4 regions of the Psychrobacillus sp. FSL K6-4615 genome follow, and region 1 is predicted to be linked to each of the others. Evidence: riboswitches for the same ligand, from Rfam matches in the RefSeq annotation. Region 1 holds a riboswitch; each other region holds the start of a gene.
What was found. Region 1 has a riboswitch for S-adenosylmethionine ahead of MKX53_RS18150 (cyclase family protein). Riboswitches for the same ligand answer to the same signal wherever they lie in the genome.
Positions count from the first base shown of each region.

Region 1 (8,182 bases):
CAGCCAATCAATAAAAACGAGCAAATTCATCTAGAATTTACTCGTTTTTTTAAAAGAAAATAGATGCTCTATACTCAATATGTGCCCAGGAAGTATATAAAAATGTAACGTGAACAATGAGTTAGGGTGACTTAAAAGAATGAATAATACTGCTGATTTCCGTTTCAGGTGGCCGCTTTCCGCGGGCATTGCCTTAGCCTCCTCGTTACGCTGCGAGGTCTTCACCTAACGCTTTTTCCGCTGGAGTCGCCAAAATGTGTAGTACTTAACTTTAAGATATTGCAGCCTTTCGCTTAGATGATATGAGTCGCCCAAGCTAATATAGTGATAAAATTGTCTGTTGAATTAGGGATACTACTCTGTAATACTTTTCTCTAAACTTACTTACCTAGTTCTAAGAGTTGCAGAAGGGCGACGGGCAGATAAAGCCATAAGATTACTGAAAAAAAGTGATATTGGTTGTGACCAAATCACAACCAATATCACTAAAAATTCAATCGGTAATCATATAGCAAGACATTTGTCCAAAGTCCCTCGAAAACGAAAGAAACAGTTTTGACCTTCAAGGGATGGGCGCCTTTATACCTGGATTCTCTTATATTAATCTTTAAACAGATTAAACCACCCTTTGTATTTGAACCAACTAAGCATAGAGAAAGCGATGAGGACCATAGCACCTAGTACTACGAAATAACTATATTTCCACTCAAGTTCAGGCATGTTTGCAAAGTTCATACCATATACTCCAACAATGAACGTTAAGGGTATAAAAACAGTTGATACAATCGTTAAGATCATCATGATACGGTTCATCCTACTAGAGTTTATCGACATATGACTATCACGTATATCAGCTGTCAGCTCTCGATTAGATTCAATCATTTCCGTCAGTCTTATTAAATGATCATAAATATCTGCAAAGTAGGTGTGTTCCGTTTGCTGTAAATTCATTCGTTCTGAATTTAATATTCTATAAAGTAAATCTCGCATAGGAATAACTGTACGTCTTAAACGTAACAAATCTCCTCGTAGATCAAACACTGAATCCATAGAAAAATGGCGCATATCATAAGATAACTTGTCCTCTACAGCATTTAAATAGCCTTCAATTTTATAGACAATCGGAAAATAGGCATCCACTACTTTATCGATGATATTATAAGTTGCATGGATAGCACCTCTATCCCAGCCCTGTGAATTTTGTCTAATACGCTCCCGTGCTTGCTCCATTTCATGCATCGGATGGAAATGAAATGACACTACATAGTCTTGACCAACAAATATGTCTAACTCTTCCGCTTCTAAGGTTTCCTCATTGAAAGAATGTAAAACAAAGAAGTTATAACCATCATAATAGTCCACTTTAGGACGCTGTAGCCTTTGTAAGCAATCCTCAATTGCCAGTGGATGAAAACGAAAGAAAGAACTAAGCAAATGTTCTTCTTCTTTAGTTGGCTCGGCAATGTCAATCCAGTACCATTCAAACTTTCTCCGTTTTATATCTTCTATAGGAAAGTCATTTACTATTTCATGATCGGTCGTTATGCCAATCGTATGGATCATACATACCCCTCTTTTCATCACTATCTCTTTTCATATTATCTCATAGTCTTCATATTATTAATGTACCTAAAAAACAGAGGAAATGAAAAGAAAATTATGATGCTTCCACCATTAAAAAAAGTATATTCTAAATAAAAAGAAAATAATGGTTGACTTAGGTAATTTCTATTTGTATACTAGGTATTAATCAAATAAAACAAATTTCTTATCAAGAGAGGTGGAGGGACTTGGCCCTATGATACCTCAGCAACAGGCAAAAATTTGTACTGTGCTAATTCCAGAAGCGTTATGCTTGAAGATAAGAAGAGACTAATTCACCGATGACGTGTAAACCTCTTCTTGTTTCTAAGAAGGGGTTTTATTTGATTTTAACTATAAAAAATAGGGGGAGAAATCAATATGTCATCGGAATTACTAAAAGCATTCAACACATTGAAGGAAAAGCAGTGGGTAGATTTAACACACACATTTGGAGCTAATTCACCACATTTCGCCGCTTTTAAAGCAGCTGAAATCGACACATTGTTTAATCATGATGATGGATTCTTTGCACAAAGCTTTCAATTTGCAGGACAGTACGGCACACATATAGATGCACCTATACATTTTGTAAGGGATACGCGTTACTTAGAAGAACTCGAATTGAAAGAATTGGTATTACCATTAGTCGTCATTGATCAGTCAAAGGAAGCGGCTGAAGATAATGATTTTACTTTATCGGTGGATGACATTTTCACATTTGAAAAAGCTCACGGAAAAATCGAAGAAGGCTCATTTGTCGCTCTTAGAACCGATTGGAGTAAACGTTGGCCAGACGAAAAGGAATTTAACAATAAGGATGCAGCGGGTAATAATCACGCGCCGGGTTGGGGATTAGAAGCTTTAAAGTTTTTATTTCAAGAACGAAAGATTAAAGCTATAGGACACGAAACATTCGACACGGATTCAAGTGCGGACTATCTAAAAAACGGCGGATTACACGGAGAATATTATGTGCTTGAACAAGACACTTACCAAATAGAATTATTGACGAACTTAGATAAGCTCCCTGCAACAGGAGCCATTATTTTCAATATCGTCCCGAAGCCAGAAAAAGCCTCTGGATTCCCAGTTCGATCATTTGCAATCTTACCATAAAAGGAGCGAGATAAATGGACAGTTCAAACAGCTATTCAAGCACCATTTCGAGAGGGCCATGTAGGAAGTTTGTTAAGACCAGAAAGTTTACTGGCGGGCTTTAGACTTCTTTGAACACAGAAGCAACTCAATATGTTCTACTTGAGCAGTTGAGTATTAGTCCGCATTGCAGATTTGCTTCTACACATCATGGTAATAAGCTGACAGAAGAACAGCGTTATAAAAAGTTAAAATACATTGTTGATATTTCTAGAGAAGTTTGGAGATAATCCGTGTAAGATCTCGACTACTTTCCATACTCATTTGTAGAATACTGTAGCTGAGTAAAAATATAACTTTCTTTTTCGGATCTCATTTGATAATGAGAAAGAAAGTAAAGGTTTAAACATAAATGAAATGCCAAGGGAATAAACCCTTGGCATTTCATTTGTTTTCATTATTTTCTTTCTGCTTTTAAAGCCTTAAACAGTGAAATAATCATAAGCAACATTATGAATGAAAATGGTAAGGCGGCAATAATAATTGTATTTTGTAATGCCGCTAATCCATTAACGGATAACAAAATAATAGCGATTACGGATAATGTGATTCCCCAAGCGAGCTTCACTCTGTTCGGTGGAGTCAGTGACCCGTTGGTCGACTGCATACCAAGAACGAAAGTGGCCGAATCTGCCGAAGTAATGAAAAAGGAAGCAATTAATAACACCGCAAAAACAGAAATACCTGTAGAGAAAGGCATCACATGGAACATTTCAAAAATAGTCAATTCAGTAGATGCTTGTGCTAAATCAGCAATGCCTCTCTTCTGAAAGTCAATGGCTGTTGTACCAAAAGCTGAAAACCAAAATGTTCCCAGTAAAGTAGGTGCTACAAGAACACCTGTAACAAACTCCCGTATTGTGCGACCTTTAGATACTCGAGCAATGAACATACTAACGAATGGTGCCCATGAGATCCACCAAGCCCAATAGAAGATAGTCCAATTGTCTAGCCACTCTCGATTATGACCATTCAATGGGGATGTACGAAAACTCATTTGTACAATATTCCCTAAATAACCTCCGAAAGAATCTGTAAACATATCTAAAATCAGTAAAGTAGGTCCCATAATAATGATAAAACCAAGTAAAGCAAGAGCTAATAGTAAATTCATATTGGACAAATATTTTATCCCTTTACTTAATCCTGACCAAGCAGATGCTACAAAGAGGACGGTGACAATCGCTATAATGATAATTTGAGACGTAATGCCAATTTTGAAGCCAAATAAGTAATTTAAGCCGGCATTAATTTGAACAGCACCGAATCCAAGAGAAGTAGCAACGCCAAATGCTGTGGCAAAGACAGCGAGCACATCTACGAGAGTACCCCATGGGCCTTCCATTCTTTTGCCGAAAATTGGTTTCAAAGTGGAAGAGATTAAGCCTGGTTCCCCCTTACGGAATTGGAAGAATGCAAGAGATAATGCAACAACTCCATACATAGCCCAAACATGGAATCCCCAATGGAAGTAGGTTTGACGAAGGGATTCTTTAAAAGCTGCACTCGTACCTGGTTCAGCTGTAGCAGGATCGATGGCAAAATGGGACAAGGGTTCAGCTGCCCCATAAAAGACAAGCCCAATTCCCATACCAGCAGAAAATAACATAGAAATCCAAGTAATAGTTGAAAATTGTGGACGATCTGAATCTTTTCCCAGTCGGATTTTTCCATAGGGACTAAAGATGAAGAAGATGCTTAATATTAACATTAGCGTCATAAGTAACATATAGTACCAACCAAATGATGAAGCAACGAAAGTTTTAATAGTACTAGTAATAGCTTCAAAACTTTCCGGGGCTAAAGCACCGTATCCAACAGCTAAAACTATTAAACCAATCGTTATATAAAATACCTTTGATAATTTTTTCATGTTTTCCCTCTCTCGCGTTTTTAGCTTAAACGCTTAACTATACTAATAAAATATTATAGAATCAACCAAAATACTTATATTTATTCCTTATAGTATTTCCATTTTAGCTGAGATTGAAACTTCTTCTTTCGCAATAAAGCCTATCAAGCTGTTTTTATTTTTACTTAATGGGGATGTTTGTCTAGTTAGTTTCTTCTCCTCTTGCATTTACTAATAGTAGTGCAAGAAGGAGGTGAATTAACAATGAATCAACATCGACAACCCTGTTCCTGTAATTCCTGTCACCAAACGCAGTGGCACCAACCAGCTGCGCAACCAGTTGTTTGTCCCCCGCAATACCGAGTACGCGATTCGTTCTTACCAAGAATGCAACCAGTTATCCATCCAATAGTAAATGTGAATAGAGAGCATATTGTAAACGTCCCTCAGCACTTTTACACAGTTACTAACCAAAATGTAATGGCACCCGGCAGCCAACAGGCATTTCCTATGCAACAACAAGGACAGTTCCAACAACAACCTTTTGGTCAACCATATGGACAACAGTTTGGGCAACAACAATCAGGACAACAACAGTTTTTCCCAGGTCAGAATAGATAATTCATCTATATTCTAGTTTTCGTATGTTTTTTAGAAAACAGGAGCAAATGCCTTTAGTAAAAGTGCATTTGCTTTTTTTAATTAGAATTATAAAAAATCATGGTATTAATATCTATGTATTTAGATGTATTGTAATATTCAGTATATTTTGATAAAGTTTATAATTATTTCGGTTTCTAAAAGAAAGAGAAAAGTAGAAAGATATGGGGGAATAATATGAAGCTATTTTTATCGGTCGATATGGAAGGAATAACAGGTTTGCCAGATTACACGTTTGTAGAGTCCAACAAGCATAATTACGAACGGGCGAGACGTATAATGACTCAAGAAGCAAATGCCATTGTGGAAGGTGCTTTATCAAAAGGTATAAAAGAAGTACTAGTCAATGACAGTCACTCTAAAATGAATAATCTCCTGGTAGAAGAATTACATCCAGATGCTTCCTTAATCACAGGGGATTTTAAGCCTTATTCAATGGTGCATGCACTAGATGAAACGTATTTAGGAGCTGTTTTTGCAGGTTATCATTCACGGGCTGGACAACCCGGTGTAATGAGTCACTCGATGATATTTGGGGTTCGTAATATGTACATAAATGAAGTAGTAGTTGGAGAACTTGGATTAAATGCATTTGTAGCAGGATATTATGGTGTGCCAGTTATTATGGTGGCAGGAGATGACGGTGCGTGTAGTGAAGCGGAGGACCTTCTACCTGGCGTAGTGACTGCAGTGGTGAAGGAGTCTATTTCTCGTTCAGCTGTTAAGACGTTACATCCTTTAAAATCACAGGCCTTGCTTAGAGAGAAAGTAGTGGAGGCTATAGAAAAACGAGATCAAATTAAGCCTCTAACTCCTCCCGAAAAACCAGTATTAAGAATTGAATTTGTAAACTATGGTCAAGCGGAGTGGGCAGCTTTAATGCCAGGTTGTGAAATTATAAAAGGTACTACAGTGGTGGAGTTTAAAGCGAAAGATATTTTAGAAGCATATCGAGCAATGCTTGTTATGGTGGAATTAGCGTTACAAGCTAAATTCTGTTAAGGGGGCTTTTGAATGGGAAAATATATTGTTAAGCGTTTTATCATGATGATTGCGACAATTCTCATCATTGCTACATTAACCTTCGTATTGATGCACTTAATACCCGGTTCTCCATTTGAGGGAGAGCGGACGACTAATCCTACCATTCAAGCAAACTTAGAAAAATTTTATAAACTAGACGAACCCCTTCATATTCAATATTTAAGTTATTTAAAATCCATTGTCACATTTGACTTTGGGCCCTCTATTAAAAAGCCGAATGAATCCGTAAATGAATTGTTAGCGCGGGGATTCCCGATTTCCTTTGAACTTGGGATGGCTACTATTTTAGTAGCTTTGCTTTCAGGGATCATACTGGGTACGATTGCTGCACTTCGACATAATGGCCTGGTAGACTACTTCGCCATGACATTTGCAGTAGTTGGTATATCTGTACCTAACTTCGTACTTGCAACATTACTTATTCAACAACTTGCTGTGACCTGGGACTTGCTACCGGCAGCAACCTGGTCTAGTCCGTTACATATGATATTGCCTATAATAGCCCTTGCAACGGGACCCACCGCTATTATTGCTCGCTTAACTAGATCTAGTATGTTAGAGGTGCTTACACAAGATTATATTAAAATGGCCCGTGCTAAAGGATTATCTCCCGTACGGATAATTGTTCGCCATGCATTAAGAAATGCACTTATGCCAGTTGTAACAATTTTAGGGACGATGCTTGCTGGAATACTAACAGGTACTTTTGTAATCGAGCGTATTTTTGCCATTCCAGGTATGGGGAAATATTTCGTGGAGAGTATTAATAATCGAGATTACCCCGTAATCATGGGTACAACTGTGTTTTATAGCGCATTTCTAGTGTTCATGCTATTCATTGTAGATATTGTCTACGGATTACTGGACCCACGTATAAAATTACATCGAAAAGAAGGGGATGCCTAATGACAAATTCACAAGAAGTAGTGTCCCCACAGCATGTAAAAGATGAGTGGTTTCAACCTCTACCAAAGAAGCATGGAGGAGCAGAAACGGTTGTAAGACCCTCATTATCCTACTGGAAAGATGCTTGGCGTCGATTACGAAAAAATAAATTGGCAATGGGTGGATTAATTTTTCTCATTTTATTGATGCTTTTCGCTATATTTGGTCCTATCTTTTCTCCATATTCGGTTACCGCTACTGATTACCCTAACCAAAACCAACCTCCATCCGCTGCTCATTGGTTTGGTACCGACGAAGCAGGAAGAGATGTGTTTACAAGAACCTGGTATGGCGCCCGTATTTCTATATTTGTAGGAGTAATGGCTGCGCTTATCGATTTCTTTATTGGCATTATTTACGGTGGTATTAGTGGTTATAAAGGTGGACGTACGGATTCCATTATGATGCGAATAGTAGAAGTACTTTATGGATTACCCCATTTGTTAGTTGTTATTTTGTTAATGGTTATCATGGGGGCAAGTTTAACGACAATCATAGTAGCTCTTACTGTTACAGGATGGGTAGGAATGGCGCGTATTGTTCGAGGACAGGTACTACAAATAAAAAACTATGAGTTTGTAACAGCCTCCAAATCGTTTGGTGCTAAGAGCTCTAGAATTATCCGGAAAAATTTATTGCCGAATACAATGGGTCCTATTATAGTTCAAATGACTCTTACAGTTCCAAGTGCAATCTTTGCGGAAGCTTTTCTAAGTTTTTTAGGCTTAGGGATAGCAGCTCCATTTGCAAGTTGGGGTGTTATGGCAAATGATGCACTTCCTGTTATATTATCTGGTCATTGGTGGCGCTTATTCTTCCCAGCATTGTTTATTTCTTTAACGATGTTCGCCTTTAATGTGCTAGGGGACGGACTTCAGGATGCGCTAGATCCGAAGCTTAGGAGGTAGATTGGATGAATGAACAACAGTTAGATATTGCGAA
Region 1 covers NZ_JBBOYQ010000001.1:3,574,779-3,582,960, reverse strand. Annotated here, with positions in the region: gene MKX53_RS18160 (hypothetical protein) at 1-14, shown strand, start outside; gene corA (magnesium/cobalt transporter CorA) at 601-1,563, opposite strand; SAM riboswitch class I at 1,766-1,868, shown strand; gene MKX53_RS18150 (cyclase family protein) at 1,963-2,700, shown strand; partial or broken gene MKX53_RS18145 (5-methyltetrahydropteroyltriglutamate--homocysteine S-methyltransferase) at 2,820-2,969, shown strand; gene MKX53_RS18140 (BCCT family transporter) at 3,137-4,612, opposite strand; gene MKX53_RS18135 (hypothetical protein) at 4,856-5,212, shown strand; gene MKX53_RS18130 (M55 family metallopeptidase) at 5,429-6,253, shown strand; gene MKX53_RS18125 (ABC transporter permease) at 6,266-7,201, shown strand; gene MKX53_RS18120 (ABC transporter permease) at 7,201-8,148, shown strand; gene MKX53_RS18115 (ABC transporter ATP-binding protein) at 8,154-8,182, shown strand, end outside.

Region 2 (8,182 bases), 1.9 Mb from region 1:
AGCCAGTGAGAATGAATTCTTCTTGTCTGATCTGTTAAAAACAACTGTTGCGATAGATTCACTGCGCTCAACATATAATAGATTTGTCATTCGTAACCCTCCTACTAGTCTTTTTTAATATTCGCTGCAATACGGTTTCCGATAGATTGAATACTTTGGACAAGGATGATTAAAATGACTACTGTTGCATACATAACATCTACTTCATAGCGCAAATGTCCGAAACGATATGCCAAGTCGCCTAAACCACCTGCTCCGACCATTCCAGCCATTGCAGTAGCTCCAATCAAACTTACCGTTGAAATGGTTAACCCTAAAACGATAGAAGGGCGAGCTTCACGAAGTAAGACATTCCAAATGATGGCACCTGTACTAATCCCCATTGCTGTATATGCCTCAATAACACCGTTCTCCACTTCAAGTAGGGCAGATTCCATTAGTCTAGCAATATATGGTGCTGTATAAATGACTAATGGCACGATAACTCCTTGCACACCAATAGTTGTTCCAACGATGAGTTTTGTAAATGGCAAGATGAAGAATAGTAAAATAATGAACGGGATAGAACGTACAATATTTATGATTAAATTAGTTAATTGATAAATAAACTTATTTGCCAATGCCTGACCAGGTCTAGTTAAAACGATTAAAATACCTAATGGAATCCCGATTAGTACAGAGAAGAAAAGGGAAATACTAACCATTTGAAATGTTTCTACAACAGATTCACCAATAATCGGTAGCCATTGCTCTACAAATTGATCTGTTCTACTCATGAGAATGTCCCTCCAATTCTTCCGTTGCTACACCTTGTGCTTCTAGATAGTTAATAGCGTTTTTCACTTGTTCTTTGTCGCCAATTAAGTGAACGACTATATTTCCGACAATGCCATTCTTCAATTCGATAATATTAGCAGTTAAAATGTTTGGCTGAACATTAAATTTTTGACTAACTTCTGCCAATAACGGTTTTCCAGTACTTTCCCCTACAAATGTTAAACGAGTGACTGCGCCAGTAACATTCAACTGAGCAATCAATGAATTGGATAAATTCCGTTGGCTAATTGTATTTAAAAACTTTTTGGTAGTAGGGTGGGTAGGCTTCGTAAATAGATTGATAGCTGTATCCTGTTCCACGATAACTCCATTTTCCATGACATATACATGATCGCAAATTTTTTGAATGACATTCATTTCATGCGTGATTAAGAGTATAGTAATTCCTAATTCACGATTGATCTTTAGTAGCAAATCTAAGATGGAATCAGTTGTTTCTGGATCCAGTGCACTGGTTGCTTCATCACTAAGCAATACTTCAGGTTCCTGAGCAAGTGCGCGAGCGATAGCAACACGTTGCTTTTGTCCGCCTGATAACTGGTTAGGATAATTTGTATGCTTGTCAGTTAAACCAACTATGTCTAAATATTGCTCCACCCGTTTTTTTACCTCGTCTTTGTTATAGCCGAGTAGCTTTAGTGGAATGGCGATATTATCATAAACCGTTGCTGTTTTAAGTAGGTTAAATCCTTGAAATATCATGCCAACTTTATTGCGAGTTTTACGCAATTTAGGGAGGGGTAAGGAAGTAAGTTCGACGCCGTTTATGAAAACTTTACCTTCTGTAGGTTTTTCCAGTAAATTTACACAACGAATTAGTGTGCTTTTTCCAGCACCACTATATCCTATAACACCGTGGATTTCTCCTTGATTTACCCGTATATTGACTTGTTTTACTGCATTTACAGTTCCACTTTTACTATTAAACTCTTTCGAGACATTTTCTAATACAATCATTTCACGATCTTCCTTTCTTTTTAAAGAAAACGCTACCGAAGTCGGTAACGTTTATGACTCCATTATTCGTCCCAGCTAGGTAAAACTGAACCTTTAAACTCTTCTTCGATGAATTTTTTAACTTCTTCCGATTGATATGCTTTGATAAACTTTTGGATTGTCGGATCATCTTTGTTTTCTGCACGGACTACAATATAGTTCACGTAAGGAGAATTGGAAGATTCTAGTAATATGGAATCCTCTTTTGGACTAATACCTGCATCAAGTGCAAAGTTTGTATTGATGGCAGCTGCATCTACTTCACTCAGTTGTTTCGGGATTTGAGCAGCTTCTAGTTCAATAAATTCTAGGTTTTTTGGGTTTTCTTCAATGTCATAAATACTTGCTGATTCTCTTTTATCTTTTTTAATTTTGATAAAGCCATTTTCTTCTAAAATATATAATGCACGAGCGCCATTTGTTGGATCGTTTGGTATACCAAAAGTTGCTCCATCTGGCAGGTCATCTATAGAATCATATTTGTCTGAATAGACACCCATTGGATTTAATATCGTTTTTCCTACAGGAACTAAATCTGTGCCATGGTCTTCGTTAAACGTATCTAGGAATGGCTCATGCTGATAGCTATTTGCATCTAAATCCTCTTCCGATAAGGCTGTATTAGGTAAAATATAGTCAGAGAAAACTCTAAGCTCAACTTCTAATCCGTCCTTAGCAGCCACTTTAGCAGCCACTTCTACAATTTGTTCATGTGGCCCAGCAGTTACTCCCACTACTATTTTGTCCTCATTAATCGCTTTAGTTTCTGAAGTTGCATCATCTCCACAAGCTACAAGCGCTCCTGATAAAAGTACCGTTGACAATAAAAATCCAAATTTCTTCATTTTCCATTCCTCCAAATAATTATTCAGAACGTTGTATAAATATAAAAGCCCCTCTTTCAAAAGAAAGAGAGGCGCATACATACGTTAGTCCTCTCTTATCTATCAAAACAAAATTGTTTTGCTGGATTTAGCACCTTTCCACATAGATTATTAGGTGGATGGTTGCCGAGCTTCATAGGGCCAGTCCCTCAGCTACTCTTGATAAGAGATATCAGTTATTAAGTTTTTCAACAGTTCATAAAATATAATTTACTACATCAACTTATTAAAGTCAACCTACTTTTTTGTAGTTGCGTATAACATTCGAAATAGTATATGTTTAATAAAAATAAATAATTATACAAAAAGGGTGTGTAAGCGTTGTCAAGAGTAAGAGCAAACTTTGCAGTAGGTCAGCTAGGAAAGGTAGTAGGAGCGCGTTTAGTATATGGAACTGATTTGCTAGAAGGAATAGAGGAATTGTGTAAAGTAAATGGAATTAATTCTGCTACAATTCTTAGTTGTTTTGGAAGTTTTCAAAGAAGTGGATTTGTTTATTTGATACCAAACCAAGATTCACCCATAGGTGTATGGTACAATAACCTCGTTGTCAAAGAGGGACCAATCGAGTTTTTGCAAGGGACGGGAGTTGTCTGTCAAAGAGATGGACAGTTCGAAACACATTTCCATGGGACAATCTGTGACCAATATGGCAATATTTTTGGTGGTCATTTTATGAAAGGGGAAAATCCTGTTATTACAGTAGATTTAGTGTTGGCAGAAACTATTGGTATGGATTTTCAACGAAAGTTTGATGAAGAAACAGGAGCAACTCAGTTTTATCCGGTAGAAAAGAAAAAATATAAACCTAATCAGCTTTAACATAATTAGAAAATGCCGCCTCATTTAATGGGCGGCATTTTTGTTAAAATAAATAGCTATGTTAAAAGTGTTACACTTAAACTAACGCAGCGGTTTAGTCGAATAAATAAAATTAGAAAAAAGCGGAACTTTAGTTTGTTTATATTCGTAAATTATTATTATGACACTTGAAAGGGGGATTTTTTATGTACAAAGTGAATGGTATAGAAGCTTATGAAGCACATAATCGAACTGAGTTATTAGCAGGTTTAGAGGCAAAATCTGAATATATTCTTATTAAAGGAGACTATTATAAAGAAGTAAGAAAGATTATGGATACTCATCTTCCAGAGAACGAAAGTATAGGAGTGGCATTAGGAAGTGCAGGTGTGTTATCAATTCTTAATTATGCAATAGATGCAGTAAGAAATTCATTCAGTAATGCAGATAAAACGGATAAAAAAATTGACAGAAAGTTAAATTCATTTAAGGTTAAAAAGATTACAGATGATGGTTTATTATTGAGCTTAAAGCAGTTAGATTATTAGAACTTGCATACATAGAACTATTTTGGATAGTTCTATGTGAATAAATACCTTAAACAAACGGGTGTTTTAGTAAAAACATACTCCAAAGTAAAATGAGCGTGGAGATATATTCCAGCTCATTTTTTTATGTGCATTTCAAATCAACCTTTTCCTTTAACATAGCCAAATAAATTAAGCTTTCCGATCCTTGTAATTGCTTCTTTCAATCGGTCTTCATCCACTAACAATCCTACTCGAACAAATCCTTCGCCGGATGACCCAAATCCATTACCAGCAGCAACCGCTACGTCAGCTTCTTGTAGCAATAAATCTGCAAAAGCTTCACTCGTATAATTATCAGGGACTGGTAGCCAAGCAAAGAAGGAGCCTTTCGGTGCAGTCACCTTCCATCCAATGCTAGTACAAGCTTCGACTAAAGCATTCCGTCTGCCTTCATATAGACCAACCAGTTCCTTTACACATGCTTGGCTACCGTTCAAAGCAACAGTTGCAGCATCTTGAACAGCAGGGAAGATACTAACAAATAAGTGGTCTTGAATAATATTAATAGCTTCAATGATTTTAGAGTTTCCAACTGCAAAACCAACGCGCCAACCAGCCATATTATAAGTTTTGGACAGTGTGTACATTTCGATACCAACGTCTTTTGCTCCATCAGCTTGTAAGAAGCTTACTGGCTTCACACCGTCAAAACCTATTCCTCCATATGCAAAATCATGAACAATAGCAATATCATTTTCTTTTGCCAATGTAACAGTTTCTTGGAAAAAGTCTAAATTAGCGATAGCGCCCGTAGGGTTATTTGGATAATTTAAGTACATAAGTTTTGCTTGTTGTTTTTGTTGTTCTGTTAATGAGCTATAATCCGGCAGGAAATTATTTTCCCCCAGTAATGGCATAGTATTAAACTCGACATTTGCCAATCCTACTCCCGATAAATAATCAGGATAACCAGGGTCTGGAAGTAACATTAACTCATGCTCATTCATCAAAGCTAATGGGAGCTCTACTAACCCAATTTTCGTTCCAAATAAAATTGCCACTTCCGTTTCAGGGTCAATATCTACATTATATTCCCGTTTATAAAAATTGGATGCTGCTTTTTTAAAATCCCCCGTTCCACGAAAGGGACTATACTTATGATTTAGTGGATTAGCGGCCGCTTCTTGGACTGCTTGCACAATATGTGGGGGAGTGGGTTGATCAGGATTACCTTGTCCTAAATTAATCACATCTCGACCCTCTAGAACTGCATCTCCCACTTTTTTGACAAGTGTAGCAAAGAACTGAGAAGGTAGATTGTTTAAACGGTTTGAAAATTCCATGTACAAAACCTCGTTTTCTAAAAAGTTGCATTTGTATTTTTATTCTAACAAAAATAAATAGCTTGTCTATGTATTGGTTGGTTTTTATAGTTATTGATTTTTAAAATGTGAATCTTTTTTCATGCTTGGACGTGTAGGACTGGACATCTTTTTCCTGTATTACATTTTTCCAACTAGCATGACGATAATAATTCCAACTAGAAAGCCTAAAATTCCAACTAAACGTACCAATATTCCAACTAACCATCAAATTAGAGCTCCAAAAGATTGCCTTGATGTCACTTACGCCCACTTTTTAAATAATTCCCTTCCTTATTTCACAAAAAATCGATTAAAGAGATACTAAAAGCTACATAAAAAAGTATTACGGATGATTTTGCGTGTCTTGGCATAAGGTGTTGCCTACGAGGAATATATTAATAGATAGGACTGCCAAAAGGATAGGATGGGTGCGATTAGACAGAGGTCGGTAACATCTGGCGGAATTGGATTTGGAGTAGTATTAGCGATAGTTATCTCATGGACAGTTAACAAGTCGATACTGTGGGCGATTATTCATGGTTTCTTCGGATGGTTCTATGTAATATATTATCTGTTGCAATATTGACCTTCCAAGTACACCAATAAAGCACTTAGGCACATAGTCTAGGTGTTTTATTAATACGTTTAAAATTAAACGTAAGTCCAGAATTGCACCCCGTGCATAGTGCAATTCCATGGCAGATTACAATTTTCAAAAGAAGGGGGTTGTCATATGAAACGATTATTAATACTTCTTACATTAACCTTACTAGTAACAGCATGTGGATCCGTTAACGAGAATATTAAAGCAGAAATGCATGGAGATGTTGAGCAGGTGCTTACTACTATTGAAACCTCATTAGAAATGGACAGAGAGCCGACAAGCGAAGAATGGGAAACTTTTAATGAATACAAAGAAAAGTATGACTCAAAGCTAAGTGATGGAGAACTCAGTGATGATGAACGATTACTAGATACGTTGGTGGAAGGTCTCATTAGCAAAGTAGATAACAAACAATCTTTAGACTCTGCGGATAAAAGATTAAAAGGAGAGATAGAAGAAATACGGACTTTTATGGAGAAAGGGGAATATTAAATAAAGCAACGAATTCATTGTTTGATTTACAAGAATAGTTGCATTTATCCGTCAAATCTTATAACCTTTTAATAATTATGTCTTTAGGAGTGTCAAAATGAGAATTGCATGTGTTCAGTTAAATATAGCTTTTGGGGATCCGAAGGAAAACTTTAGAAAAGTAGAAGAAAAGGTGCGAAAAGCTGCGATGCTGAATGCAGAAATCGTTGTATTACCTGAAATGTGGAATACGGGTTATGATTTAACGAATCTTGAAGAAATAGCCGATGTAAACGGCGAAGATACTAAAAGTCTCCTCACGCGATTAGCTAAAGAATTACATATTCATATCATTGGCGGATCCGTTTCTACGAAAAGAGGTAATCATTTCTTTAACACGATGTATGTCGTGAATAATATTGGTGAGGTAATAGCTGAATATGATAAAGCACATTTGTTTAAATTAATGGATGAGCATCTTTATCTAGAGGCGGGAACAGACAAAAATATCTTTACGTTAAATGATGTCGATATGGGCGGCGTTATTTGTTATGATTTACGTTTTCCGGAGTGGTTCCGAACACATTCATTGGCTGGAGCTAAAGTTATATTTGTACCGGCACAGTGGCCAGCTGGAAGAATAGATCATTGGAAAATATTATTGCAGGCTCGTGCGATTGAAAATCAGTGTTTCATCGTAGCAGTAAATCGAGTTGGAGAAGATCTGAACAATTCGTTTAATGGAAACTCGATGGTAATTGCGCCGTGGGGTGAAGTTCTTTGGCTTGGAGCAGAGGAAGAAACAATCGGTCTAGTAGATATTAACTTAGATGAAGTGGATGAAGTTAGAAAGAGGATCCCTGTTTTTCAGGATCGCAGAGTGGACATCTATTAATAGAATCTCGCTATCTGTATTGACGTACGGGTAGCTTTTTTGTATGGTTTTCTAAAGGGGGAGTTATAATGGTAGAAAAAATTCGCGCTATTCAAGATGAGTACCCAGAGGATTTTGCTTGGTGTTACGGTTGTGGAAGGATGAACAAAGATGGGCATCATTTCCGTACTGCCTGGGATGGGGAACAGACAGTAACTATATATGAACCGAAGGAAGAACATATTGCTATACCTGGCTTTGTATACGGGGGACTAATAGGGGCACTGGTAGACTGTCATGGAACTGGCTCTGCTTCACTCGCATTACATCGAAAAAATGGGTTTGAACCAGGAAGTGGAGAAACGCCGCCTCGTTTCGTAACTGGCTCACTTCATGTCGATTTCCTAAAGCCAACACCTCAAAAAGTTACGCTTAAAGCAGTTGGCAAAGTAGAAGAAATTCATCCAAAGAAATTCAAGGTAATAACAGAAGTGTTTGCGGGAGAAGAACTATGCGCTCGCGGTGAAGTTCTTGCTGTAGTGATGCCTAATACTTTTGGAAAACAATAGAATAATTATAAAACCTGCAACTAAAACAATACGTTTTTAGTGCAGGTTTTTTTGACATATTGAGTAATACTATAAGAAAGCGAAACTAAAAGAGATAGGAAAAATTTATGAAATAAGACATGAAAGTAACTTTCTCTTGTTATCCTAAAAGGCTCCTAGAAAACGAAAGAATCAGGATATGACGTTAAAGGACAGGCGATTTTTGCTTGGTTTTTTAATTTTCTGATTAAAATTTTTGGAATATGGGAATGG
Region 2 covers NZ_JBBOYQ010000001.1:1,666,985-1,675,166, forward strand. Annotated here, with positions in the region: gene MKX53_RS08020 (enoyl-CoA hydratase/isomerase family protein) at 1-90, opposite strand, end outside; gene MKX53_RS08025 (methionine ABC transporter permease) at 105-776, opposite strand; gene MKX53_RS08030 (methionine ABC transporter ATP-binding protein) at 769-1,794, opposite strand; gene MKX53_RS08035 (MetQ/NlpA family ABC transporter substrate-binding protein) at 1,857-2,678, opposite strand; SAM riboswitch class I at 2,771-2,886, opposite strand; gene MKX53_RS08040 (PPC domain-containing DNA-binding protein) at 3,039-3,539, shown strand; gene MKX53_RS08045 (hypothetical protein) at 3,725-4,066, shown strand; gene MKX53_RS08050 (pyridoxal phosphate-dependent aminotransferase) at 4,207-5,391, opposite strand; gene MKX53_RS08055 (hypothetical protein) at 5,492-5,638, opposite strand; gene MKX53_RS08060 (hypothetical protein) at 6,146-6,508, shown strand; gene MKX53_RS08065 (carbon-nitrogen family hydrolase) at 6,606-7,382, shown strand; gene MKX53_RS08070 (PaaI family thioesterase) at 7,451-7,930, shown strand.
Region 2: it holds a riboswitch for S-adenosylmethionine, as region 1 does, so the genes downstream of both, MKX53_RS08035 (MetQ/NlpA family ABC transporter substrate-binding protein) here and MKX53_RS18150 (cyclase family protein) in region 1, are expected to answer to the same signal.

Region 3 (8,182 bases), 1.0 Mb from region 1:
TGCGCACGTTCGTCTACTTCCATTGCTAATACATCTTCGCCGTCCAATTCAATTGAACCAGATGTAACTTCATATTTTGGATGACCCATAATAGCAGAAGCTAAAGTAGATTTACCTGTACCATTTGGCCCCATTACTGCGTGAATTTCGTTTGTATTAATTGTTAAATTAACACCTTTTAAAATTTCTTTACCGTCTATTGCAACGTGTAAATCTTTAATAGCTAAAGTCGACATTTAATAACCTCCATTAAGTAAATACGAATGTATAATCATTCTAATTTATTATCATTCTAATCTTAACCCAAACGAAGGTACCTTGCAAATCTTTTGAAGCATATTCTATTTAATATTGTAGAATATACAGATTTACTGTTTTCTATTGACTTTTCACTAAACTATTAGGTAAATAGTAATCTTCCTTTATTTTCATTAAGAACTTTCTAATTGAGAATGGATTTCACTATGAAGCTAGTGTAAACAAAAAAGAATCCATGGAGAAATTCTCCATGGATTCTTGTATATTATCCCCTAAATGCTTGGGCATCAAGTTTAGCCGCTAATTGCATACATTTTTCATGATCCTGCTGTCGCTTGTTTTCGACCTGCAATCGTAATTCCTGACTTTGTCTCAATTCATCGTATCCAAAACCATGTACTCCTCTAAATGCGTGGTCCATCTGTTCTGTATAAGGTAAATCTTCCGAACTGATAATGAATCATCCTCTCTATTTTTGAGTTCATGATTTATATACCCAACTAATTCGGACTTAAACATTTATTTATAAAAAAACTTAATTTGTCTTAGAAAACTTATCTACGATAATCGCAAGTGCTCCGTCACCAGTTACATTTGTCGCTGTTCCAAAGCTATCCTGTGCAATATAAAGAGCAATCATTAAACCTATCATAGCCCCGTTGAAGCCTAGCATTGTTTCCAGTAAACCTAATGCTGCCATAACGGCTCCACCTGGAACTCCAGGAGCTGCGATCATTGTTACACCGAGCATGAATATAAATGGTATAAACATAGATAACAGAATATCTTGCCCATTTATAAGCAATACTCCAATAGAACATGAGACAAGCGTAATCGTACTCCCTGATAAGTGAATAGTTGCAAAAAGAGGAATCGTAAAGTTTGTTACTTTATCGGAAGCACCCGTTTTCTGCGCCTGTTTTAACGTCACCGGAATAGTTGCCGCTGAAGACTGTGTACCTAAAGCTGTAAAGTAGGCTGGTGACATTGTTTTTAACAGCTTCAAAGGATTTTTTCCAGTTACAGTACCGGCAGCAGTATATTGTAATAGAAGCATTACAATATGCAGTGCGATAATCATGACAAACACAACTCCGAAAACAGATAATACTTTTGCCACTTGACCACCGTACGCCATATTCATAAATATCCCAAATATATGTATCGGTAACAACGGAATAATAACAAACGAAATTACCTTTTCAATAATCTCACTAAACTCTTCAAATGCATTTTGTAACGTATTTCCTTTTAATTTAGAAATTCCAATTCCCATAATAAAGGAGAAAACCAATGCAGTCATAATATCCATCATTGGAGGGATGGGCATGTCAAACAACCCACCAATTAAAAACTCCTCTGGATTTTCTAACTTCACGCTCTCTTTCCCACCTATAAGCTTCGGCAATAAATTGGAAGCGATAAAGAATGCAATAAAACCTGCTACTAAAGTAGATAAATAAGCAATACCCGTAGAAATCCCTAGTAATCTACCAGAACCTTTTCCGAGTTTAGCTATCCCCGGAACGATAAAACCAATAATGATGAAAGGAACAATAAACCCTAAAAATGAACTAAAAATACTATTAAAAGTAGCCATAATCTCCACTACTATTTTAGGGACAACTAATCCCAATAAAACACCAGTTACTATCGCTACCACTATTCGTGGCAATAACCCAAACCTTTTCATGAAGTGTCCTCCTCAAATGTACAAATGTGTTATTTATAACTTTCATACACTTTAGCACACTCATTTATTAAAGTGAATAGGATGAGTAATATACGTAATATTCTATTAATCATGGAGTTGGTTTGTTTAATGGGCTATATATATTAGTTATGGGCTATTTGGACATTGTTATGGCATATCCTAACCAAAAACCAACCACAAAAAAACAGACACCCCAGGATGCCTGTTTTCTCTACAATATTATTATTTTACCGGTACTACTGATCCGCCCCATTCGCTTAGGATGAAGTCTTGGATTTCTTTAGATTTTAATGCTTCTACTAAAGCTTTAATCTCTTTATTGTCTTCATCACCAGAGTTTACTGCGATGATATTTACGTATGGAGATTCATCTGATTCTTCAATAGCGATTGAGTCTTCTAATGGATTAAGGTCAGCGTCAATTGCATAGTTAGAGTTGATCAGTACTGCGTCGCCTTCTTCATTTTCATATAACTGAACCATTAAAGCAGATTCATAGTTAGCATCAAATTCAAGGTTTTTCTCATTTTCCACAATATCTTTTACTTCCGCTTTTGTTTTATCAATGCCGTCTGCTAATTTAATAAGGCCTTTCGCTTCTAACATTGCAAGGATACGTCCATGATCCGCAACAGAGTTACTCATTAAAATAGTTGCACCCTCTGGAAGCTCTTCAATAGAACCGTATTTTTTAGAGTATAAACCGATTGGCTCGATGTGAATACCGCCTGCGTTGGCGAAGTCATATCCAAAATCAGCTTTTTGTGATTCAAAGTAAGGAATGTGTTGGAAAAAGTTTGCGTCCAAGTCTCCTGAATCTAAATCTTTGTTTGGTAATACATAATCTTGATATGATTCTACAACAAGTTCAATTCCTTGTTCTTCTAGAATTGGTTTAACTTCTTCTAATATAACTGCATGAGGTACGTTAGATGCACCTACTACTAGTTGACTACTTTTTTCATCTCCACATGCTGCAAGGGTTAATGCACTTACTGATAGTAATGCTCCAGCTAAAAATTTCTTCATTCAATATCTCTCCCTTTTTATCCTATTATTTCTATGTGATCGAGTACTCTCGTTAACACCTATTATCGTTTGTCTATCTTCGTAGTAATTACATCACCAATCCACTGGATGATAAATACCATAATTAATATTAATACCGTGGCAACAAGCGTTACGTCTGTCCTACCTCTTTGGAAACCATCTAAAAAGGCTAATGTTCCTAGTCCACCAGCTCCGATAATACCAGCCATCGCTGTATATCCAACTAGTGAAATCGCTGTAACCGTTATGCCTGATACTAAAGCAGGCATAGATTCTGGCATTAATACTTTCCATATAATAGTAGAAGTTTTAGCACCCATCGATTTTGCAGCTTCTAGCACACCTTTATCAATTTCTCGAAGCGCTATTAACACCATACGGGCGTAGAATGGAGCAGCTCCGATTACTAAAGCCGGGAAGGCCGCATTTGGACCACGCATTGTTCCGACCAAAAACTTCGTTAAAGGTATTAGCAAAATGATCAAAATAATAAATGGAATGGAGCGGAATATATTGACGAAAGCTCCTGTTAACCAGTTTGCTAATTTGTTTGCCCACGCTTGATGAGGGCTAGTTAAGAAAAGTAGAAGACCGAGAACTAGTCCAATAATAGCTGTTAAAATTGTTGATACTGCAGTCATATATAATGTTTCAACTGTGGCTTCCCACATTTTTGGCCAATCAACATTAGGAAACAAATTATTAATCATTGTTGATCACCTCTGTATTTACTTTTTGTTCGTGTATATATCGAATTGCATCATCTATTAGTAATGCTTCTCCTTCTAACTGAAGGATTAGCGTACCAAATGCACCAGTTTGTGTATGCGAAATATTTCCTTGTACAATATTTACTTCCAAATCAAACTGTTTGATAAGTCTAGACAGTATTGGTTGTACAGTCTGCTCTCCAACAAATACGAGCTTAATCAGCTTGCCATTTGGATAAAGTTCTTTTAATTGCTGTATTGTTTGCAACGCCTTATTGGAATCACTGACCTGCGAAACAAAACGTTTCGTAATCGTTTGTTGCGGATTTTGAAATACATCTAGCACATTTCCTTCTTCTACTACATGACCTTTTTCCATAACTGCAACGCGACCACATATCTTCTGAATAACTTGCATCTCATGGGTTATTAATACAATTGTCAGACCTAGTTTTGCATTGATACTAACTAATAAATCTAAAATAGAATCTGTAGTTTCGGGGTCTAATGCAGAAGTTGCTTCATCACAAAGAAGTACTTCTGGACGGTTGGCTAATGCGCGTGCAATCCCAACACGTTGCTTTTGTCCACCTGATAGTTGTGAAGGATAATAATGCGCTCGCCCTTCCAGACCAACCAAATCAATAAGTTCCTTTACTCTTTGAGAACGTTGAGCTGGTGGTATACCGGCGATCTCCAATGGGAAAGCAATATTCTCTTCAACCGTTCTTGACCATAACAAATTAAAATGTTGAAAAATCATACTTACCTTTTGTCTTACTTGGCGAAGCTTCACTTCATTTATCTTTGTGATGTCTTCATTATTTACGATGATTTCACCTGAAGTTGGTTTTTCTAATCCATTTAATAAGCGAATGAGTGTACTTTTGCCAGCACCACTATAACCAATAATGCCAAAGATCTCACCCTTTTTTATGTCAAGATTCACCTCTTCCACTGCAACAATCGTACCTTGTTTCGTACTAAATTTTTTGGAAATATTTTTTAAACTAATCATGGGAACCTTGCCCCCTTTCTTTAAACTATTCTATACCTATCTATTATTAACAGGTTGTTGAAATTTACTTTGTATTAAAACCTTATTCTTCCCATTTTCAACTAAAAAAACCCTCCTGCAAAAGAGCAGAAGGGTTTAAAGTTATCCAATTTAATAACATTTATCCATTCTCTCATTTCCCAAAGCATTTGCTTTGCGTGACTTGGCACCATTTCATTTACATGACGGTTGCCGGGCTTCAAAGGGCACTTCCCTCCACCTCTCTTAATAAGAGTAAAACTATTAATTTGTCGGTATATCAAATGTTATCATACGACAACTTGGTCGTCAATACTTTTTATCGCATCCAAGATAAACGGAACTGACTGAAAGGCATATATTTTTTTATATACCGTTCCTCCTTTAGCGATTAGCAGACATGGCACACTTTCAATTTGATGATCCATAGCAAAATCTCCAAGATAGTTAATATTTGCTTGACCAATTAAAAAAGGCTTTATCTCTTTTATAACTTGCATCATTTTACTAGCAACTTGGCAGGTTCCACACATAGGTGTATAAATATAAAATATGGTAAGCTGCCCACTGTTCTTATGGCTGTTCCATTGTTCTAAGGTCCATTCATTCATATTAACATCATCCTAAAGTAAATATTGTCTTTTCACTTTTATATTAACACTTTTTAATATAGAAGCCAAAACTTTGAATGGTGTGGTCGCTACTTCGCAGAACATCGGATTGGTATATAGATGAATCGCTTCAGGGTATTCTTTTCTCACGACAGAGCGAATTTGCTCACCAGACTTATCTGCATCCAGAAACGCATAAATAGGAATGCCTTCATAAGGACTTAAAATTTCTTCTAGCCTGACATTCGATATCGTTCCATTGGTGCAAATAATTTCTGTTGATTCATCCAGCAGTTTTAAAAGCTTTAGTTTATCAGATCTACCCTCAACAAGAATTATCTTTTCACTAAAGACAATAGCCATTCAGCCTCTCTCCCAACTATGCCCTTTCCAATATTATATGAAAAAAACGCCGATATTAAGCGGCGTTTTCGAAATTATTCTGAAATTAATTCTTCGTATTTTTCTGGAGAAAGTAAACCATCCACTTCAGCTGCATCAGATGGTTCAATAACAATCATCCATGCATTTTCATAAGGGGATTCGTTAACATACTCAGGGCTATCTTCTAGTTCTGTATTTACCTCTACTACTTTACCGCTAATTGGTGCATACAGTTCAGAAACAGTTTTAACCGATTCAACACTTCCAAACGGATCTCCTGCTTTGATCTCATCTCCAACTTGTGGAAGTTCAACAAAAACGATATCTCCAAGTTCAGATTGTGCAAATTCAGTAATACCGATACGGACATTGCCGCCTTCAGTTTTTACCCATTCATGCTCTGCTGAGTATTTTAAATCTTTAGGTGCGTTCATATATTATACCCCTCTCCATTAATAATACATTCATCTACTATATTCACATATTTTAATAGTAAAAACAAGTGACTTTAAGAAGTCTTCCATACATCCTCAAACTGTTGCTCCTTGAAGCCTAGCGTTAATTTATTCCCGTCAAAAACAATTGGTCGTTTAATAAGCATTCCATCCGAAGCAAGTAAGGATAATTGTTCGTCTTCTGACATTGTTGGAAGCTTGTCTTTTAGTCCAAGCTCGCGATATTTCATACCGGAAGTGTTAAAGAATTTTTTTAGTTCTAGTCCACTTACCTCAAACATTTTTTGAAGAGTTTCTCTCGTTGGGGGATTTTCAGCAATATGATTGTCTATGTAATCTAATCCATTATCTTTTAACCATTTACTTGCTTTTCTGCACGTTGTACATTTTGGATAGCCATAATATTGAATAGTCATGTTGTACCACCTTTTTCTTTTAATCATACATAAAAGCCGAAAGGATAGGCAATTATTTTGAATAAATTAATATATGATTGAACCTCCAATCAAGAAAAGCCGAGCAAAATGCGCCCGGTCCTTTAAAAATAAGAATATAGAAGTGCCATTAAATTCCGCTTCAAGCGGACGCTTTCCGTGGGCCCGGCTTCAGCCGCTTCCCTCGCGATGCAGTCCAGGGTCTTCAGCTCGTACTGTTCCCACTGGTGTCACCGCTCTGCGCTCCAAACAACTAGATTGCTTTAAATGTTCGGATAATTGATTATAAAACTACCTAAATATAATAATTTCTTCTTAAAATAAGTAAGGCTGAAAGGGAATCGTATCAAAGAAAATCCACTTTCTACTTCCTTATTAAAATAATGTTCCTAACTAAGGAGACGGTTTTATCCCTATATTAACTTTTACTACTCTTAATATCTAAGCGAGAAGCTATGCAATATTTTAAAGTTGAGTACTACTAACTTAATTGATTGAAGTGAAAGGTGGCGACTTCTGCGGGATAAGTGAGACAGATGAGATATCACAGCGACGCGCTAGCTCATCGCTCACCCCGCGAAACGCGTCCACCTGAAACGCAAATCAGTATTAGTAATTATTCATTCTTTCACCCTTAAAACACAGTGTTCCGGTACAATTTTATATACTCTTAATCTTCAAAAAAGCCGATTCATAAGGAATCGGCTTTTTCATGAATTGATTAAAGAACGTATTTTTCTGCTTCGATCAGTTTAACCGATGCTTCACGTTTTTTCTCAATTACGTTGTATGGAGTGTAGCGAGTCAATTTGCGTAAAGCAGAAATCATCATACGTTGGTTATCTCCATCTACAGCTGCAATAAGAGTTTCTTTTGCCGCTTGTTCGATTTCGATAAACGCTTCTTGTGTAAAGATTTGTGTATAAAGAAGTTTTTGTGCTGCTTTTTCTTCTCCATCACGACCGATAGCTTTTTCTGTACGAAGGACTGCGGATTCCATAGCAAATAGGTTATTAGCGATATTCGCAATGTTCACTAGTACTTCTTGCTCTGCCTCTAGTTTTGTACCAAAACGTTGAGCAGCAAGCCCAGCTACTAAAATACCAATTTTCTTTGCATTAGCTACTAATACTTTTTCTTGTGCAAGTGCTTCTGTTCCAACCTCTTCAGGCATCATCATTAATAGCTCTTCTTGTAAGCCCGCAGCTTTTTGAAGAAGTGGCAATTCACCCTTCATTGCTTTTTTCAGGAATGTTCCTGGAACGATTAAGCGGTTGATTTCGTTTGTTCCTTCGAAGATGCGGTTAATACGAGAGTCACGGTAAAGGCGCTCTACTTCATACTCTTGCATGAAGCCATATCCACCATGTAATTGAACAGCTTCGTCAACAATGTAATCTAGAACCTCAGATCCTACTACTTTGTTAATAGAACATTCAATTGCATATTCAGCGATAGAAGCAGCGATTGCTTTTCCGTCTTTTTGCTCTTCTGGGCTTAACTGACTCATACGCTCTTCAAAGTATCCTA
Region 3 covers NZ_JBBOYQ010000001.1:2,546,897-2,555,078, forward strand. Annotated here, with positions in the region: gene sufC (Fe-S cluster assembly ATPase SufC) at 1-236, opposite strand, end outside; gene MKX53_RS12760 (dicarboxylate/amino acid:cation symporter) at 794-1,951, opposite strand; gene MKX53_RS12765 (MetQ/NlpA family ABC transporter substrate-binding protein) at 2,195-3,001, opposite strand; gene MKX53_RS12770 (methionine ABC transporter permease) at 3,064-3,732, opposite strand; gene MKX53_RS12775 (methionine ABC transporter ATP-binding protein) at 3,725-4,750, opposite strand; SAM riboswitch class I at 4,920-5,024, opposite strand; gene MKX53_RS12780 (thioredoxin family protein) at 5,059-5,379, opposite strand; gene MKX53_RS12785 (toprim domain-containing protein) at 5,392-5,742, opposite strand; gene gcvH (glycine cleavage system protein GcvH) at 5,817-6,197, opposite strand; gene MKX53_RS12795 (arsenate reductase family protein) at 6,272-6,634, opposite strand; gene MKX53_RS12800 (acyl-CoA dehydrogenase family protein) at 7,374-8,182, opposite strand, start outside.
Region 3: it holds a riboswitch for S-adenosylmethionine, as region 1 does, so the genes downstream of both, MKX53_RS12775 (methionine ABC transporter ATP-binding protein) here and MKX53_RS18150 (cyclase family protein) in region 1, are expected to answer to the same signal.

Region 4 (8,182 bases), 3.4 Mb from region 1:
AAGGACGTTCTCCGAATGAGGAGAATGTCCTTTTTTATTAATAGGTCCTGTAAACAATACCGTTGATTTTCGCTTCAGGCGGACGCTTTCCGCGGGCGAGGCCGAGCCTCCTCGGTCGCTAAGCTCCCTGCGGGGTCTCGACTGTCTCGCTTTTCCCGCTGGAGTCGCCGCCCTCCACTTCAATCAAGTAAGCAAATAAAATATACTAGTACCCTAAACTAAAAATTATATCGTAATAAAGAATCCAGCTCTTTTTCCGATTATTTCTGCATAATCTTCTACCATCACACTTGCTGTTGGGTACATACCTGCTCCTGGACCGACTAATGTTAATGTTCCAATATAGTTTGTATCTAGTGCAACTGCGTTGTTTACACCTTCTATTGAGTATAATGGATGATCTGGCCCTACTAGTTGTGGACCAACTGATGCGTATAGTTCACCGTTTTCGTCTTGCTCTATTTCTGCTACATGGCGATAACGTAGTCCTTGTTCTTTGGCTTTGCGGACATCCTCTAATGAGATTTCATCAATACCAACTACACGAACATCGTTCCAATTGGGCTGTTTTTTAAACGCTAGTGCGCTTAGTATCATCAGTTTTCGGAAAGCATCTTGCCCGGACACATCGTTAAATGGATCTGCTTCTGCATAACCAAGGTCCTGCGCCTCTTTTAATGAGTCATCAAATGGACATTCATCCTGACGCATTTGTGTCAAAATGTAGTTCGACGTACCATTTAAGATCCCTTGGATTCTTTTCACTGAGTTAACTTGTAATAGATTTTTTAATGTCTTAATAACTGGAACTCCGCCGGCTGTTGTTGCTTCATAGCCTATAAATACTCCACGAGACTTTGCACGCTCATGTAATGGAATACTATATTTGGAGAACATTACTTTATTTGCTGTTATTACATGACATCCTTTATCAATCGCTCTACATAAGTAGTTATATGCCGGTTCCTCATTTACAATTGCCTCGAATACCACTTGGAGTCCAGGTATATTAATAATATCCTCAAAGTTATCAGTTACTAACACACCAGGTGTAGCCATTCTTTCTTTTCCAACATTGTTTACGAGGATCGCACTAATTTCTAGTTCTAATCCTAAAGACTTTTTCAGATCTTCTCTTTTTTCATTTACAATGTTGTAAATCCCTTGCCCGACTGTTCCGAAACCTAGGATTGCTGCTTTTATCGTCGCCATGCTATCTCCTCCAACTGAATTTGCACAATTGAGTTCCAATTTGCTTCAATTTGTAAAATCTAATCGCATTCATATACGAAGAACTATTTTACATATTGTAGCCCATTTTTACTCAATTATCAATAAAATTCTATCTAGAGAGGACATTTGTTTTTCCCACAAGTACTTTATCAAGGGCAGACTGTAAATCCTCAACCGCCTCTAGTCCAACAGACAAGCGAATTAAGTCTTCTGTAACGCCCGATTTCACCAAGTCTTCAGGAGTTAACTGCTGATGTGTTGTAGATGCAGGGTGGATTATTAGCGATTTAGCATCCCCGACATTAGCTACATGCGACCAAATCTCAATATTATCGATAATATTACGACCTGCCTCTTTACCACCTTTCACTCCAAAAGTTAGGATGGAACCAAAACCATTCTGTAAGTACTTTTTAGCAAGCTCATGGGAGGGATGACTTTCTAAACCTAAGTAGTTAACCCAAGTTACTTCTTCGTTACTTTCTAAGTACTCCGCAATTTTTTGAGCATTTTCATTATGCTTTGGTACGCGTAAATGAAGTGTTTCTAGTCCTTGTAAAAAGGAAAAAGCTGCTTCAGGACTTAAAGTTGGACCAAAATCACGAAGCAATTGAACGCGTAATTTCACTGCAAATGCCACGTTTGGAACGTCAATTCCATATCTTAGACCATGATAGGTCACATCCGGTTGTGTGAATCCTGGAAATTTCTCGGAGTCCCAATTGAAGTTTCCTCCATCTACTACAACTCCACCAATCGTAGTACCATGACCACCAATCCACTTAGTCGCTGAATGAATTACGACATGAGCACCGTACTTAATAGGGTTCGATCCATATGGAGTAGCAAATGTGCTATCTACAAGTAAAGGCACTCCTACTTCGTTAGCAATGGCTGCTACGTTTTCTATATCTAATACATTTAAGCTTGGGTTTCCTATAATTTCTCCAAAAAATGCTTTCGTTTTATCTGTCACAGCAGCTCGGAAATTTTCTGGATCCGTAGAATCTACAAATTTCACCGTTATACCATATCGCGGCAATGTATGAGCAAATAGATTAAACGTACCACCGTATAAATTCTCAGCAGCAATAATTTCGTCTCCTGCTCCTGCAATGTTTAATATAGAAAATGCGATAGCTGCCATTCCTGAAGAAAATGCAACTGCTGCCGTTCCCCCTTCTAATAATGCAATTCGTTGTTCAAATACATCCACAGTTGGATTCGTAATACGTGAATAGATATTACCTGTTTCTGCAAGAGCAAATAGGTTTTGTGCATGTTCTGTATCTCTAAATACAAAGGATGTTGTCTTATGAATGGGTACTGCTCGTGACCCAGTCACTGGATCTGGTTGTTGGCCACCGTGTAAAAGTAGTGTTTCTTTTTGTAGATTGGTCATTTGAATTCCTCCTAAAATGTAGTTAGATGGACGCTTATGGAGGCGAGGGAGGATTAGAACAAACAAAAAACCCTCTTCAATTAAGAAGAGGGTGCAAATTCGCATGTTCCTCCTCTTATCTTCCAAATTCAATTTAGAATTTGTAGGATTTAGCACCTTTCCAAGTTGAGAACTTGTTGGTTGCCGGGCATCGTAGGGCCTATTCCCTCCGCCACTCTTGATAAGAGTATTAGATTTAGTTTTCCATCTTGTTACACAGTATAGATTTCTACCAATCTATTTGTCAATACTTTTTTGAATAATTAAAAAACATATACTTTAAAATTCTGAAACTTCTCATCTTTTCATTCGTTTAATATATTGAAGTTAATGGGGGTGAAAAAAATGCTCATTCCGATGATTTGTATCCTTGTGATCAGTTATCTTGTTGGGTCCATTCATGGTTCTAAAATAGCTCAGTATCTGAGTGGGGTAAATATTAAAAAAGAGGGTTTAAAAAATTCTGGCGCCTCAAATGCAGCTGTTGTTCTTGGTGCAAAATATGGCATTTTAGTTGCCATAATTGATATTTTAAAGGGAGTTATAGTCGTAATTGGGACGGGTTTTTGGGTTTCACAGTACGCACATTTTTCGATAGTGGAACAGGACATCCTGCTATATAGTGCAGGTGCTGCTGTAATACTTGGACATAACTTCCCTCTTTACACTAAATTTAAAGGTGGTAAAGGTACTGCATCCCTTATTGGTGTACTACTTGCTCTTAGCTGGCCGCTTGGTTTAATCGGACTTATATTATTAATCGGAACTACATTATTAACGGACTATTTATTAATTGGTGTGTTTGTTTTTTACTTTGTTTTTATCGGTGCATCCATTTGGTTTGCAGAAGGAGTAGGGCCAATGGCTATTGCCGGATTTCTATTTTTGATGGCTGTTGTACTACATCTCGAGAATTTCCGTCGTTTAATGCGAAAGGAAGAGATGAGAATCTCCACTTTCTTAAGTAAGAAGAAACCATCTGTATGAAATGAGTGAATATCATGAAGAAGAAAATGAGGTGGATCGTGCTTATCCCATTAGTAGTGATTGTTTCTAGTGGAATTGGGATATGGGTTCTCACGAGTAATTGGCTTGAGAGTGGTCAAAATCCTAAAGCAGATGGCACCAATCAATATGCTATTGTGCTTGGTGCCAAAGTGAAAAAAGGGAATATCCCTTCTTTTGCTTTACAATATCGATTGGACGCTGCTCTTGCGTATGCCCAAAAATATACCCATGTAAAATTAGTACTTTCAGGTGGACGAGGTCCCGATGAAGATATCGAAGAGGCCGTGGTGATGAGAGATTTTCTATTGGAAAATGGCATAGCCGAAGATCGACTCATCTTAGAAGACAAAGCCACCTCAACATATGAAAATCTACTGTTTTCACAAGAATTACTACCCAGTAATATCGACTCCGTTACCCTTATAACAAGCGACTACCATTTACAACGATCCAAAGTACTAGCAAGTAAAATAGGATGGAAATCAGATGTCGTGGCTGCTAAAACTCCCAAAGTGGTTGAATTCAAGGTTCGTACGCGAGAACGTGTCGCGTTGTTAAAGGCATATATTTTGGGGAATTGATTGTTACAAATAGAAGGGTATTAAGTAATTATCGTGTTATCTTCTTGATACCCATCTTTTTACTATTCCATAAAATTCATATTAGCTATGATACCCTTCTTCACCGTAAGGTTGTAGTTTTTCTAACCATTTCTCCAATAACCTTTCTAATTCTTTTTTGCCTACCCTACTTTCAGTTTCCTCTTTTTTAATAATCTCCATATGCTCTATGTCAAAATTATCTTTGCCGAACTGAGTCCAGTCCTTTTGCAGATTTTTATTTGAATGGAGTCCGTTTTCTAATGTAAATTTAACCCCATTCAACGTTTTAAAATTAGGTGTAGAAGCTACATACTTTTTACCGTTTCGTTTGTTTGTGATGACGTAAATTCCGCCCTCGATTTTAATTTCTTTATATTCTTGTTTTAATTCTTTTTTGCGATCCATTTATATTCCATCCTTCTATTTAGTTTTTCACCCAATACGCACTACCATCGTCTTGTCTGTCCAAAAATCCATACTCTATTAAGTAACGTCTTAATGTTACGAAATCCTCATAAACATTCTTTAGTACATGATTTATTTCTTTCTCTGTGTAAGTTTTTCCTTTTTCAAATCTTTGGATCAGAACTCTTAAGGTTGCTAGTTTTTGCTTTTCTTTCCTCGGAAATTTCATAAGAGGTCCATCTATTCCGTCTGGGAAGAATTTACTTTCGATATCTTTTTGTTCTTCTTGCGTGATGTTATACCGATCGTCCACCATCGTTGCAGTCTTATGAAGCGGTAAAAATGTCGGTGCATGATTGTCTTTTGCCTTTAACAATTCCATCATCGCTAAAAACACTTTTGCTTGTCGCTCCTTTTCCTTTAATACGAAACGATGATTTCGAATCGTAGAAGAGCTTCCAATTCCTAACTCTGTTTGTATTTCTGCATCACTTCTACCCTCATAAAAGAGGCGTAATAGGCTATTTTGATGTTCGGTTAAGCCAGTAAATTTTTTGTTAAGCCCTATTAGATATTGAAAAACAGAGTCATGCTCCATTTCAATATGATGCTTCATGAATTTTTCTGCTTCATATAACATATTATTCTTTGGATAAATGAATCCCTTTTCAACTTTAAAACCGCACATAATACATATATACATTTCGTCTTCTTCAGCATACCCTGACTTTAACTGTTCTGAAGAGGCACTCCAAAGTAATTCTGACACTTCCATATACAAACACAACCAATCTTTGTTTATTAATTTACAAACATTATATAATAACGTTTGTAAATCATCAATATGTAAAAATGCGGTTGCAATTTATCTGAAAATAATAAACAATATGAATAAGGAGTTTCGTAAAGCGAAACGATAGAGAGGGGAATTCCATTGGTTACATTTAACGATTATGAATATAAACGTCCAAATTTAGAACAAGACAAATCTACATTTAGAGAGTTATTAACAAAATTTAAAGAAGCTTCTTCTGTAGCAGAACAGAATGAAGCAATTGAGAATATCAATGCATTTCGCAATGATTATTCTACACAAGCAAACTTAGTTTATATTCGTGCATCTATCGATACTAATGATGAGTTCTATCAAAAAGAGCGTGATTATTTTGATGAAACGAATCCTGAAATTGAAGAGATGATTACTGAATACTACAAAGCGTTGGTCGAATCACCTTTTCGAGATGAACTGGAGGATAAATGGGGCAATCAACTATTCGATTTGGCAGATTATCAGATTAAGGCATTCTCACCGGAAATTATCTCTCTTATGCAAAAAGAAAATAAACTTGCATCCGACTACTCGAAGCTAGTTGCTTCCGCACAAGTAGAATTTAACGGGGAAACATTAACACTTGCACAGTTGGGACCATATGCTGAATCTACCGATCGTGATACTCGTAAAAAAGCAAAAGAGACTAGTAGTGGATTTTTCCATAAAAATGAAGCGAAATTTGATGACCTTTATGATCAACTAGTAAAAGTACGCCATGAAATAGCAACAACTCTCGGGTACAATAACTTTGTAGAGCTCGGCTATATTCGTATGAACCGTATCGACTACAATGCAGAGATGGTAAAAAAATTCCGTGATCAGGTCCGTGATTTTATCGTTCCTGTTGCAACTAGACTTTATGAGCGACAAGCAAAACGCATAGGCGTAGACAGTCTGAAGTATTATGATGAGCCTTTTAACTTCTTAAGTGGGAACGCAACACCACAAGGTTCTCCGGAGTGGATAGTGGAAAATGGGAAGAAAATGTATGAGGAGCTTTCTCCTGAAACTGCTGAATTCTTCCAGTTTATGATTGATCGTGATTTGATGGATTTAGTTGCAAAAAAAGGGAAAGAAGCTGGAGGTTATTGTACATTCATCGATAACTATGAATCTCCATATATTTTCTCTAATTTCAATGGAACATCAGGAGATATTGATGTATTAACGCATGAAGCAGGTCATGCTTTCCAAGTATATACAAGTCGTAACATAGGTATCCCGGAGTATGTTTGGCCGACTTTTGAGTCCTGTGAGATCCATTCGATGAGTATGGAATTCTTTACATGGCCTTGGATGGAATTATTCTTTAAAGAGCAAACCGACAAATATAAGTTTTCTCACTTAAGCAGTGGACTTCTGTTTTTACCTTACGGAGTTGCAGTGGATGAATTCCAGCATGCGGTATATGAAAATCCGGAGATGTCTCCCGCTGAGCGTAAGGCTGCTTGGAAGAAGATCGAGGAAATTTATTTACCTCATCTTGATTATGATGGAAATAGTTATTACGAAGCTGGTGGATTCTGGCAACGTCAAGCACATATTTATGCTAGTCCATTCTATTATATCGACTATACACTAGCTCAAATCTGTGCATTCCAATTTTGGAAACGCTCAAGAGAAGATCATGAAGCTGCTTGGAAGGATTATTTACATCTTTGCCAGCTTGGAGGATCGAAATCATTTACTAAATTAGTAGCAGAAGCGAATTTAATCTCTCCATTTGAGGATGGTTGTGTAGAATCAGTCATTGGTTCAATTGAGGAGTATTTAAATAGTGTGGATGACTCTGCATTATAGGTATTGAAAGGAGTTGGAGAATATGAATCCAGCTGGTTTTTGGATAAGATTTGGTGCTAGTTTATTCGATGGCATTATCATGGGGGCGCCGCTAGCCATTATTAGTTATCTTATATTTGGGGAAAGTGATACATGGTTTACTACTATTGGGTCGTATATATATTTCATATTGCTACCTGTCGTTTGGACTGGATACACTGTAGGTAAGAGAATTCTTGGGATTCGTATTGTGAACTTAGATGAGACTGATGTTAGTTTTTGGACAATGATTAAACGACAATTAATCGCTGGTCTTATTTACGCGTTAACATTTGGCATTGCTGGTATTGTTAGTGCCTTTATGGTTGGGATTCGTGAAGATAAACGAGCAATTCATGATTTTATAGCAGGAACTTACGTAACTTTCTATCCACCTTGGAAAGAATAGTATTTAGAACAAGCATTCATTAGGATGCTTGTTCTTCTTTGATTTCCTTAAATTTCTATAGCTTTCTTACTCAATGAGTTTCTGATATATAAGCAGAAACTCATTTTTTTATCTCTTACATTACTTTTAGTAATCAAATATATTGCGTTTAGTTAATAACTATATTATAGTAAGTTACGTTAAGTAACTTAAATGGAGGATTTTTTTATTATGAAGAAGCAACAACTTGCAACACTTATTTTACGTGTCATGTTTGGACTTATGTTCTTAATACATGGCATAGCAAAATTCCAAGGTGGTATTTCAAATACCGTTGGATATTTTGAGTTCCTTGGTTTACCAGGATCTCTAGCATACGCAATTGCGATTATTGAATTAGTCGGTGGAGCATTACTGGTAGTTGGACTTGGAACACGAGTAATTAGCGGGCTATT
Region 4 covers NZ_JBBOYQ010000001.1:177,399-185,580, reverse strand. Annotated here, with positions in the region: gene MKX53_RS00940 (homoserine dehydrogenase) at 226-1,212, opposite strand; gene MKX53_RS00935 (O-acetylhomoserine aminocarboxypropyltransferase/cysteine synthase family protein) at 1,343-2,635, opposite strand; SAM riboswitch class I at 2,748-2,862, opposite strand; gene MKX53_RS00930 (glycerol-3-phosphate acyltransferase) at 3,020-3,661, shown strand; gene MKX53_RS00925 (YdcF family protein) at 3,676-4,263, shown strand; gene MKX53_RS00920 (GIY-YIG nuclease family protein) at 4,345-4,689, opposite strand; gene MKX53_RS00915 (DUF2087 domain-containing protein) at 4,709-5,464, opposite strand; gene MKX53_RS00910 (M3 family oligoendopeptidase) at 5,624-7,321, shown strand; gene MKX53_RS00905 (RDD family protein) at 7,335-7,748, shown strand; gene MKX53_RS00900 (DoxX family protein) at 7,959-8,182, shown strand, end outside.
Region 4: it holds a riboswitch for S-adenosylmethionine, as region 1 does, so the genes downstream of both, MKX53_RS00935 (O-acetylhomoserine aminocarboxypropyltransferase/cysteine synthase family protein) here and MKX53_RS18150 (cyclase family protein) in region 1, are expected to answer to the same signal.